One region of the Paraburkholderia sp. XV genome, then DNA from elsewhere that is predicted to be linked to it. Evidence: riboswitches for the same ligand, from Rfam matches in the RefSeq annotation. Region 1 holds a riboswitch; the other holds the start of a gene.
The links. Region 1 has a riboswitch for fluoride ahead of KFO72_RS29655 (voltage-gated chloride channel family protein). Riboswitches for the same ligand answer to the same signal wherever they lie in the genome.
Positions count from the first base shown of each region.

Region 2: another riboswitch for fluoride. It lies ahead of crcB (fluoride efflux transporter CrcB); the one in region 1 lies ahead of KFO72_RS29655 (voltage-gated chloride channel family protein).

Region 1 is NZ_JAGUUD010000082.1:8,962-14,682, forward strand. It holds gene KFO72_RS29655 (voltage-gated chloride channel family protein) at 1-1,236, opposite strand, end outside; fluoride riboswitch at 1,317-1,387, opposite strand; gene KFO72_RS29660 (PLP-dependent aminotransferase family protein) at 1,720-3,162, opposite strand; gene KFO72_RS29665 (carboxymuconolactone decarboxylase family protein) at 3,324-3,770, shown strand; gene KFO72_RS29670 (alpha/beta fold hydrolase) at 4,491-5,315, opposite strand.
Region 2 is NZ_JAGUUD010000049.1:41,657-47,377, reverse strand. It holds gene KFO72_RS22330 (PRC-barrel domain-containing protein) at 1-47, opposite strand, end outside; gene KFO72_RS22325 (hypothetical protein) at 257-682, shown strand; gene KFO72_RS22320 (hypothetical protein) at 824-1,105, shown strand; gene KFO72_RS22315 (CHAD domain-containing protein) at 1,218-2,102, shown strand; gene KFO72_RS42330 (hypothetical protein) at 2,184-2,804, shown strand; gene KFO72_RS22305 (hypothetical protein) at 2,864-3,121, opposite strand; gene KFO72_RS22300 (hypothetical protein) at 3,135-3,386, opposite strand; gene crcB (fluoride efflux transporter CrcB) at 3,667-4,047, opposite strand; fluoride riboswitch at 4,122-4,182, opposite strand; gene KFO72_RS22290 (ammonium transporter) at 4,296-5,498, opposite strand.

The sequences.
Region 1 (5,721 bases):
CAGTCGGTGTTTGCGATGTTTGCCATGCCCGACGCGCTGCGCGTGATAGATGCCCGCATGGCCAGAAAACAGATACGCGGTCACGCAGCCGATTGCGGCAAGCGGGCCGATGCCCGTGCCGAACAACTCCACGGCCATGATCGTGGTGGTGATCGGCGTATTTGCGGCCCCGGAGAACACCGCAACGAAGCCGATGGCTGCCATCAGCGCGAACGGCATATGCAGCAGCGGCGCCAGTGCATTGCCGAGGGTCGCGCCGATGTAGAACAGCGGCGTGACCTCGCCGCCCTTGAAGCCTGTACCAAGCGAGGCAACGGTAAAGCCGAACTTTGCGATAAAGTCCCACGGCTGCATCGGCTGCTGAAACGAGCGAACGATGTCGGGAATGCCGAGGCCAATGTAGTGATAGGCATCGAGCGCCCACACGGCGGTCGCTATGACGATTCCGCCCACGAACGGGCGCAACGGCGCATATGGGATGTAGCGCTTCACCAGCGCGCCGAGCTTGTGCGCGCTGGTTGCGAATGCCATGCCGACCAGACCGAACGCAATGCCGGCGATCACGACAGCAACGACGCTCCATGCGCTGATCGGCGCGATCGTGCCGACCGCATAGTGGACGTGATGGACGCCCCATGCCAGACAGACCTGATCGGCGACGATGCCTGCCACGATGCAAGGGAAGAGCGCGTCATAACGCATGCGTCCGATTGCCAGCACCTCGAGTCCGAACACTGCACCGGCCAGCGGTGTGCCGAACACCGACGCGAATCCTGCGCTCATGCCGATCATCAGCAGGATGCGACGATCTTCACGTTCGAGGCGGAACGCATGGGTCAGCTGGTCCGCGAGTGCTGCGCCCATCTGCACGGCCGTGCCCTCCCGTCCGACCGACGCACCGAACAGATGCGAGACGATCGTGCCGCCGAGCACGAGCGGCACCATGCGCAGTGGTACGACCTTCTTCGGATCGTGGATTTCGTCGATGATCAGGTTGTTGCCCGCAATGACTGGCTTACCCAGCAGGTGGTACAGCCAGCCCACGGCGAAGCCCGCCACGGGCAGCAGCCAGATCGCCCAGCGGTGAGCCTCGCGCCACGCGGTTGCGCTATCGAGGGAAATGAGGAAAAAGGCGGAGGCGCTACCTGCGAGAGCCGCGGCGACGCAGGCGATCAGAAACCACTTGCCCAGATAAGGCAACAGTTCGAGTTGTTCAAAGCGTTTGAGTTTGTGCATTGGTCATGTGCGCGATGTTGCTTGGCCTGACCAACGAAAAGGATGTGGGCGCGAGCGCCTACAGTCCCGACGATAGTCAGGTAACTGTAGGCGTCATTAACCGCGCCGTTAGCGCGATGGTTAAAGGAGGAACGCCATCTCCAATCAACTCGGACTATATAGCATCCGATGACAGCGAACAACCGTCTCTCTTCCCTGATTCAGCCGGGGAAGATCTGAATTGCGCCGCGATTCGCGGTAACGGTGTTTCCTGACGGTCCGTTTGAAATCCGCTAGCGGCCATTGCATTGAATGTTCGGCGAAGGGCTGCTGTGGGTCGGGCTGCGTCAGCCCGCTCTTCAAATTCATCGCCGGAAAGCGGCCAGTGGAATTCTGCTTCCTGGAAGCGGCCAGTCGGCAGTGCGTACTCACGACCCGAAGTGGACCGTCGATATGCTCAGACGGATGACCGCGAAGCTGTCCGTACCGGTCACGCCAAGCCGATCAAAAGAAACGATGGCTTGCATCGACGCCTCGACGTTGCGAGATGCGTGCTGAAACAACATCTTCGAGAGCAGCACACGCCGCACGGATGTTGTCGGGCCGAAGATTCGTTACGCTCAAAAGTAGGCCGTTCCTCGCGAACTCGGTCCGCAGGTACCACGCAGACAGCGCTGACGGTGCAAGATTTTGCTTGCGCGCGGAATGAACGATTTCCAGGTCATCGACACCATCAGGCAACTTGACAATCAGCCCCAATCCCGATTCCACGACCTCCGTAAATCGCTTCCTGAGCAGTTCAACAGCGAGATGGCGGCGCTCAGCGTAGACCTTCTTCATGTGTCGGAGGTGGCGCATGAAGTGTCCATCTGCGAGAAACTCCGTTAGTGCCAGCTGTGTCGTCCTATTCGGAGCAGGTGCCATTACTGAAACTGTTTCGACAACGCGTTCGGCCAGTGCGCGCGGCGCGACGACGAAGCCGAGGCCCAGCGCGGGGCTGATTGTCTTACTGAATGCGCCGATGTGGATCACGCGTTGCGCACCATCACCCGCAGCCAGGGCGGGCGCCGCCCGTCCGACCAACTGTAGTTCGCCCAAGTAATCATCTTCGATGATCCAAGCATCTTTCGCTTCAGCCCATTCGAGCAGCGCCCGCCTTCTTACCGGCGAGAGAGCGACCCCCAGCGGCGCATGTTGGCCGGGCGTGACCAGTGCTAACAGGGCATGCGGAGCACGAGCGATGCCTTCCTCGACGCGTAACCCCTCCATATCGACGGAGATAGGGGCAACCGTGAGCCCCGCCAGCTCCAGAGCTTTCCTTCCGAGCGGATAGCCCGGTTCTTCGATCCACGCGGTGCGACCGTGAGCTCTGAGCGCGATGAGCGTAAGCATCAGTCCTTGTCGGTATCCGCTGGTAACAATAACTTGATCGGGATGGCATTGAATCTGGCGGCTGATGGCCAGGTGACTGGCAATCTGTGCGCGCAAGTCGCGCTCGCCGCGAGGGTCGGCGTAGGTCGTGTATCCAGTGGCGTCCGCACGGACTGCCCGCGCTCGCATTCGAGCCCAGAGCTTGGCGGGAAATGCATCGTGAGCCGGTACGCCCATCTGGAACGGTAGCGGCGCGCTCGAATACGGTCGTGTAAAGGCATACAGTGGCCCGTCCAGCGGAATCTCGGTCGCGATTGGCGCTGGAGGAAGTTGCGCGCAGACGCGTGTGCCGGCGGGGCCTGCGCCGAACACTAGCTTCTCGGAAGCCAGCCGCTCGTAGGCCACCAGGATCGTTCCGCGTGCGACGCCGAGCTGCGCAGCGAGATCCCTGCCGGAGGGTAACCGTCTTCCGGGTTGAAGACGACCGTCGATGATTGCTTGCCTGAGGCTCGTGTAGATCTGCTCGCCTACGGACGCCGCCGCATTACGGTCTATCTCAATTGCGAGCGTGGGCATAGTCTTTGGCTCAGTCATTTCGCCAATTCTTGGGCCTGTTGTCCGTGATCTCGGGCTAGTAAAGTCGCGTTATGCCATGAGTCACGCGCGAAGGGGAAGTAACCAACCCGCGCCCGTGACGCAAGAGACGTTATTTTATGGCCAAACGGCAAAGGACGAAGATGACACGCTTGAACTGGAGCGAGATCGCCCCGGACGGCGCAAAAGCGCTTTTCGGTGTCCATCACTATGTGACCAAAAGCACCAACCTGCCCGAGGAACTCATTCATCTCGTGTTCCTCCGTGTTTCACAGATTAACGGATGTGCCCATTGCATCGATATGCACAGTCGCGATCTTAGAAAGACCATGTCCATCGACAAGGTGACGCTGGTGCCCGTGTGGGACGAAGTCCCGCACCTGTTCTCCGCTCAGGAGCGCGCCGCCTTGGCTTGGGCCGAAGAGGTGACTCTCGTCAGCGAAACGCATGCTTCAGATGAAGCCTATGCGGCGGCCTCGGCGGCGTTCTCGCCAAAGGAACTTGTCGACCTCACGATAACGATTGCTGCGATGAACGCCTTCAACCGTCTCGGCGCCCCATTCCGACTCCCGGTCGCCGCCAAGACGTGAGTTCACAGAGGCATCGGACGCCGACGCGTCCGACTAAATCCGCGCTGTGTCGTCAAGCCAACGGATACGGTTAATTGCCGCAGCGGCTACTGAAAATACATCAACCAGTTGCGACCTCATGTAGAAGGGCGAGGCGGATACCGGAGCTCGTGTGCACCTCGCGTTGCCAGGCTAAGGCTCGGTCCATAGCGTCCGAGTCAATCGAATCTGACCGGCGGTCATCCGGTCATCCGCCAGGAAATGGTCACTCTCCTTGCGTCTTGTGCGGCCGCCTCTGGCCGCGTGGAGGCAATGCCACCTGCGATCTGCTCACCGAAGAACGGCCATTGAGCGAGGGCGGACGAGGCCTTGGTCAGCCAAACTGGACGACGACCTCGACCGGCCGCTCATGGCCGAACCCGGGCCGACGGCGAGCGCACCAAATCGACCCTTCCGCGCGGCTCGATATTCAGCCTTAGGATGTCTCTTCTTTGATTGGAGCGGGCACTCGACTGGCCACACACGGGTAGTGGGCGACTGACACGAAGCCGGGCCTGCGCCGACGACCGGTCGCGACGACCCGCGTTAGCTCAGCTACACATTCAAAGTGCGTGAGCGAGCCACAGCGCCAGGCACATGCTCACAAGCACTCGCTTGGCCCAGCGTTGTTGCCAATGCGAAGAACCCTTACGATGGTGCTCGCTTCCTGTTGGATGCCGGGAGTCACTCAGCCGTCTTCAGTTACGATAATCGAGCGAAGCTCAATATTTCCTGATTGAGGCGATCCTTATGCGTATAGTAGAGAGCATGATAGGCGCCTTCGTAGATAATAAATTTTGCGCCCGGAATTAGCGAGGCGGACCGCTTGCCTGAAAGTTCGATTGGCACAACGGGGTCTGCGCCGCCGTGAATGACCAGAGTTGGGATGTCGAACTTTGCCAGGTCGGGACGCAGGTCGGTTTCCGAAAAGGATGCTATGCAGTCATGGGTCGCCTTTATGCTCGCCTTAATTGCCATATCGAATGTCCAGTCGAGCATCGCCTGCGTGACCGCGGGCGGGTCACGATCAGCCCCAGTAAAAGCGCGGCCAAAATTAACCAGAAATTCGGCGCGATCTTTAAGTATACCGGTCCGCAGCCCATCGAAGACGTCTCGGGGCACCCCTTCCGGGTTATCGGCCCGTGCCACTAGCAAAGGGGTGGTCGCACTAAGCAGAACGACCTTGGCGATACGCTTCGATCCACGAGTACCGATGTATCTTGCAACTTCTCCACCGCCCATTGAGTAGCCGACCAGGATGGCGTCGGTGAGGTCGAGCTGCTTGATCAACTCGTCCAGATCACTGGTAAGAGTATCGTAGTCGTAGCCCGACCACGGCTGGCCAGAACGTCCGAAACCTCGACGATCATAGGCGATCACTCGGAATCCATTGCTGGCGAGAAAAAGCGCCTGGTATTCCCACATGTCGGCGCTCACAAGCCACCCGCCGACCAGAATGATTGGCTGACCGGCACCCCAGTCGCTGAAAAAAATCTCCGTACCGTCGGGCGTAGTGATCCGGCTCATCTGCGGGTTCCTTGTGATGATAGATGGACATTGTCACGATGTCGCTGCTGTCGGCGCATCGCTCGAGGAGGAGCATCGCGCTACGCTTCAAGCAACTGCGCCAATGATAGTTTTGGTAGCGATTTAAGACTCTGAAATGTTCTTAACAGACCTAGCGCAAGCTGCGTAAAATAAGGACAGCGCGCCCCACGGGGTCAGGGCGCAGGATGACGCTTGCTATCGGGACCTTAAGGTAGCGTGCCCACGCTGCGAGCGAGCCAGGCGTTAGCTGCCTATTCCTCCTCGGGATCGCTTCGCCACACATCTTCCGAAGGGTTGCCGTGCCGGGCGTTTGCGTCAGGTAACGGCTGACGCCCTGCTGCACGCATTGTCGCAATAACCCCTTTCGAGCAAACTGGGTGTTAGT
Region 2 (5,721 bases), on a different contig from region 1:
CCTGCGCCCCCACGTGCCGGGTTCATTTTCGGGTCAAGTGTGGTCATGATTTCCTCCTTTGGAAGTCCACGGGATGCATAGCGCATCCGGCGTGCCTGTCCGTTCGGGCAGCGCGTCACGGGCCGACGTTCGTGTGTGCGTCAGTTGGCGAGCGAGTCGCGAGAAACGTGGCGTAGTTTTAGCTGTATGGGGTAATCAGCATCGTGTGTCGATTGAACCGGCGCGCGGCAATGCGAACCCCGAAGCGAGAATGAACATGGACGCCCTGAATCTCAGCCAGCCCGAACCTGTTCCACTTCAACAGCTAGCGCCGACGACGCGCAAGACCGTCGAATATCTCTACGCGACGATGGCGCTCGGCGGGCGCGCCGTGCGCGCCGACGTGCCCATGCACGATCCATCGTTGCGCTGGTGCCTGCTCGAATACCGGATCGACGACGACGTGGGCCGCGAGTTGTCGCGGTATATCTCGCTGAGCGCGCCGAAGGCGATCGTCGCGGCGCGACGCGCGCTCGCGGATGCGAAGGCCGTGCATCCGGGCGACCTCAGCACGCTCGAACTCGATTTCGACGATGCCGAACAGCGCTGGACGAATGCGTGCAGGCAAAAAATTCAAGCACTACGCGTCAAGCTGACAGAGATGCGCGCGCACACTGCGCCCGACGCGGATGAGTTCGTATAGTCCGGGCGTGGTGTCGAAAGTGGCGCGGTCGATATCGTCGCCAGTACGCGGCTACTCGCGCCGCACTATTTCATCTATCTCGCTCCCGCCGGGAGCATGGCGAGCGGTAGCGGGCAAGTCGAAGTCGCGAACGTTTCGCAGATGACGCCTCTGCCACAGTGGCAACTGTGCGCGCGTAACTACATCGGCGGCTGGCTGCATGAGGAAAACGTGGAAGTGGAGGTGGCGGACGTCGCCTTGTGCGGATGGCCGTTGCCCGCATTCCGGCGCTGGATCCAGGGCGTCGTCGCGTTGCGGCGCAAGCTGTCCCGCGAAGAAGGCGCGGCGGTTCCGGGCGACTGCGTGCTCGCGGCAGGCGACGGCTTCTGTCTCGTGATGGACCTGCCGACCTTCGCCGCGCACAACCCGCCGCAGGACAGATAGCCGCAGCAACAGCGGAGATCGCGATTTCGGCGCGACGGGAAAGCGTATGATGTCTGTTGCATCGGTCGATGCATCACAAGGCATCTTGTTGTCGCTCCCGATACGAGGCCCCATGAGACACGACGATCGCCCGCACGATGTCGCCGATTCCGGTGGCGAGGCGCATGCGGAGTCGACCTTCGCCGCGCTCGCGGCGCCGCTCGTCGATGAAGCGCTTTCGCAAAGCGCATCCATTCACGCCGACGCTTCGCCGGAATCGCTGCATCAGCTGCGCGTTGCGCTGCGACGCTTGCGCTCGTTGTGGTGGGCGTATGGTCCGCTGCTCGACAGGCAGGAAAACGCGCGGCAGCGCGCGCTGTACCGCTTTCTCGCCGATGCCGCCGGTAAGACGCGCGACTGGGACATCCTGCTGGAACTGCTGGCGAGCAAGACGAACGAAACCAGTGAACCGGGTGAAGAGGGCGCGCCGCGCGCCGCACCCGCCTGCCTGCGCGAAGCACGCGAGCGCGCGCTTGCCGCGAGCCGCGAGACGCTCATCAACGCGGACATTCGCAACGTGCTGCATGGTGCACTCGCAAGCACATCGAAGGAATTGAACTCGGCGCCCGAAAGGCACGCATTGCAGAAGTTCGCGGCAAAGCGCGTGCGCGCCGCCGAAAAATCGCTGCGAAAGCGGATGGACAAGGCGTCCCGTGCGAAGCCCGCCGACTACGATGCGCTCCACGACGTGCGCAAGGCGGGCAAGAAGGTTCGCTATCTGATCGAGCTTTTCGGCCCTGTGCTCGATGACGTCGGCCACGACCACACATTGAAGCGTCTCAAGAAACTGCAGCAGTGCTTCGGCGAGCTCAACGACGTGACGGCAAGCATTGCGCTGTTGCGCGAAAACACCGGTCTGTTCGCCGACGAAGCCGAGGCGCGCGCGGCGCTTGCGCTTCTGAAGGAGCGTCGCAAGGCACGCCGGCGCGAGGCGGTGCAGCTGTTGCGCGAAACATAGCGGGCGCTGCACATCACTTCAGGCGGGCGGCACCATTCGCGAAACCGTATATACTGTTTATACCGTTAACGAGGAAACACGATGAGCACGCCGCGAACCAAAGAACCCACCAAAAAGGCCTACCACTTCCCGAAGAGCGCGAAGGAACCGGCTGCCGAAACCAAAAAGCCCGCAGTGAAGGCATCACGGACTTCGGAAGCGAAGAAGGCAGCGACGGTCGAGCAGGCGCCCGTAGTTGCGCCGGAAGCGGCAGGCGCGAGCCCGAAGGCCACGAAGACTACGAAGACTACGAAGACCGCGGGCACTGTGAAGGCGGCGAAGAGCGCAAAGACGGAAAAGGCAGTCAAGCCCGCCAGCAGTGCAAGTTCTGCCGCGAACGCGAACCCTGCGAAGGCGCCCAAGGAAGCCAGGGCCGTCAAGACAGCGAAGACCGCGCCGGCATCCGCCGCCGCTCCCGAAAAAAAGCCGCGTGCGAAGAAAGAGAAGGAAAAAGTGGTCCGCGACAGCTTCACCATGCCGAAATCCGACTACGCGAAGATCGCCGAACTCAAGCAGCGCTGTCTCGACGCGGGCATTTCCGTCAAGAAGAGCGAACTGCTGCGCGCGGGCCTGAATCTGCTCGCCGTGTCGCCCGCCAAACGCCTGATCGCGGCCGTTCAGGAACTCGAAGCGGTAAAGACGGGCCGTCCCGCGAAGTCATAAGCCGGCGTGGCGGCCGCGCGTGCCGCCGCGATGCCGGAGAGCCGTTCGTGCCCGGCCGTTCAGCGCGGATAGCGCTCCACGAACGCCGTATGCATGCGCTTGAGCAGCGCGATATACGGACGCCCTTGCGCCGACATCATCGACGATGCGGCGAGGGCGTTCGTCTCATCCCACAGGCGCTCGAACTTGTCGCGGGCGACGTCGGGCGGAATGCCGGACATCAGCAGACCCAGAAAAGTCCTTTTCGATTTCGTCGGCGCGGCGGGTGGCCGCGCTGCCGAGCCGGTCGGCTCGTTATCGGACGGATCGGAGGACACGGTTGTTTGCCCGCTAGTTCATCGATCTCAGGAACCGCCAACGCTGGTCCATGCTGTGCAGCAGCGCGATATAGCTGAAGGCGGTATCGCTGTCGTCGCATGACTGCGCGGCGTCGTTGACTTCGTTCCACAGGGTTTCGAAACGTGCGGCCGCTTCGGGCCGGCTCAGCGGCTGCGCGAGCAGCTCGGAAAACGCAAACGACAACTCCTCTGCGCTGCGCCGCAGAGGAAGCAACGAACGACGCGAAAGATATCTGTACTTCAAGAGGTCCCCGGCTGGCTTGCGTGGGATGCGCGCGAAGCGGGCGCTGCGCGCGCCGTCCGGCCCAAGCCCTTTTTGGCGACGATGCGACGATGCAAGGCTCGTCGCGCGTTCGGCGGCGGTGCTTGCGTGACGGGCCGTCACGATGTCCGCCGCATATGACGACGATGATACAGCCACGCGACGCCCACGCGGCAGCGTTCAGCAATGATCTTTTGATGAACGGCAGGTGTCAGTCATCGTCGTGCTGGGCGCGTCGCGCGGGGGCGCGCGCGCGTGCCGTTCAGCGCGAGACGACGGCGACCGTCGCGATGCCGAGCACGGTCATGACGACCGACGCCGCCACGTGAATCGCAATCTCCCCAGCGGCCCAGTTGAGGCGGCCTTGCTGCAGGTGCTGGACGACTTCCGCGGAGAACGTGGAGAAGGTCGACAGGCCGCCCATCAGGCCCGTGATGATGAAGAGGCGCCATTCGGGCGCGATCTGCGGATTGCGCCCGAAGTACGCGACGGCGACGCCGATGATGTAACCCGCGATCACATTCGAGGCGAGCGTGCCGAGCGGCAACGCCGGAAAGAGCGCGTTGAGGCGCAGACCGAGAAACCAGCGAAACAGCGAACCGAGTGCGCCGCCGATACCGACGGCAAGAATGGACAGATACATGAGCAAGCCTGGAAAGCCGAACATCGACGAACCGGGCTGCGGCGAGGCGTGATGCTGCAACGTCCGCAGGTCCGGGCGAAGCAGGCATCATCAGCCACGAGGGCGGTTTAGGAGAATGCCATCTCCGGCGCGCGCCAGTCTAACATCGGCGCGCGCGTTGGTACGAAGGACCGGCGGCGCGCCTGATGGCATGTGCCGACCCCGGAAACGCGAGGTTACACCAGACGCCACGGGCTTGCAGTGGTGCGTCAGCCGACCGTTTCGCGTTCCGGCGTCGACGTGATCTTGTGGATCGACAGGTCGGCTCCGTTGAATTCGTTTTCCTGGTCGATGCGCAGCCCGACCGTGATCCGGATTGCGCCGTAGACGATCGTGCCGCCGAGCGTCGCGAACCCGACGCCGCCGAGCGTGCCGATCACCTGGGCCGCGAACGACACGCCGCCCAGTCCGCCCAGCGCGTGCAGGCCGAAGATCCCCGCCGCGATGCCGCCCCATGCGCCGCACAGGCCATGCAGTGGCCACACGCCGAGCACGTCGTCGATGCGCCAGCGGTTCTGCACGATCGTAAACATATAGACGAACAGCGCGCCCGCCACGGCGCCCGTCAGCAGCGCGCCGAGCGGATGCATGACGTCCGAGCCGGCGCACACGGCCACCAGTCCCGCGAGCGGGCCGTTATACGTGAAGCCCGGGTCGTTGCGGCCCGCGAGCCACGCGGTCAGCGTGCCGCCGACCATCGCCATCAGCGAGTTGACGGCGACGAGGCCGCTAATCTTGTCGATCGTCTGCGCGCTCATCACGTTGAAGCCGAACCAGCCGACGGCCAGCACCCACGCGCCGAGCGCGAGAAACGGAATGTTCGACGGCGGATGCGCGGCGATACGGCCGTCGCGCGTGTAGCGGCCGTGGCGCGCGCCGAGCAGCATCACGGCGGGCAGCGCGACCCAGCCACCGAACGCGTGCACGACCACGGAGCCCGCGAAATCATGGAACGGCGCGCCGAGCGCCTGCGTGAGCCACGTCTGGATGCCGAAGTGGCCGTTCCACACGATCCCCTCGAAGAACGGGTAGATGAAGCCGACGAGCACGAAGGTCGCGAACAGTTGCGGGTTGAACTTCGAGCGCTCGGCGATGCCGCCCGACACGATCGCGGGAATTGCGGCGGCGAACGTCAGCAGGAAGAAGAAGCGCACCAGCGCATAGCCGTTGTGCGCGGCGAGCGTTTCGGCGCTGCCGTAGAACTGGACGCCGTAAGCGATCGTGTAGCCGATGAAGAAATACGCGATCGTCGACACCGAAAAGTCGACCAGAATCTTCACCAGCGCATTGACCTGATTTTTCTTACGGACCGTACCCAGTTCGAGGAACGCGAAGCCCGCGTGCATCGCGAGCACCATTGCCGCGCCGAGCAGAAGAAAGAGGGTATCGGTGCCGGTTTTCAGACTGTCCATCCGTTTGATTCCTGCGATGCGCAAAAAGCGGGCATCGAATGCAAGAAGTGGGCCAAATGGATGCGCCAACGCGTGTTCTCGGTGCGATGCTGCACTGGAATGGGCCGATGCGGCGTGGAAGCGTTTCGATTGCTCGACCTTCCCGACACGTGCGCCGCGATATCGGCACCTTGAATGTGCATGAGCGCGAAATCGGGGCATGCAAATATCCCAAAAACGGGCA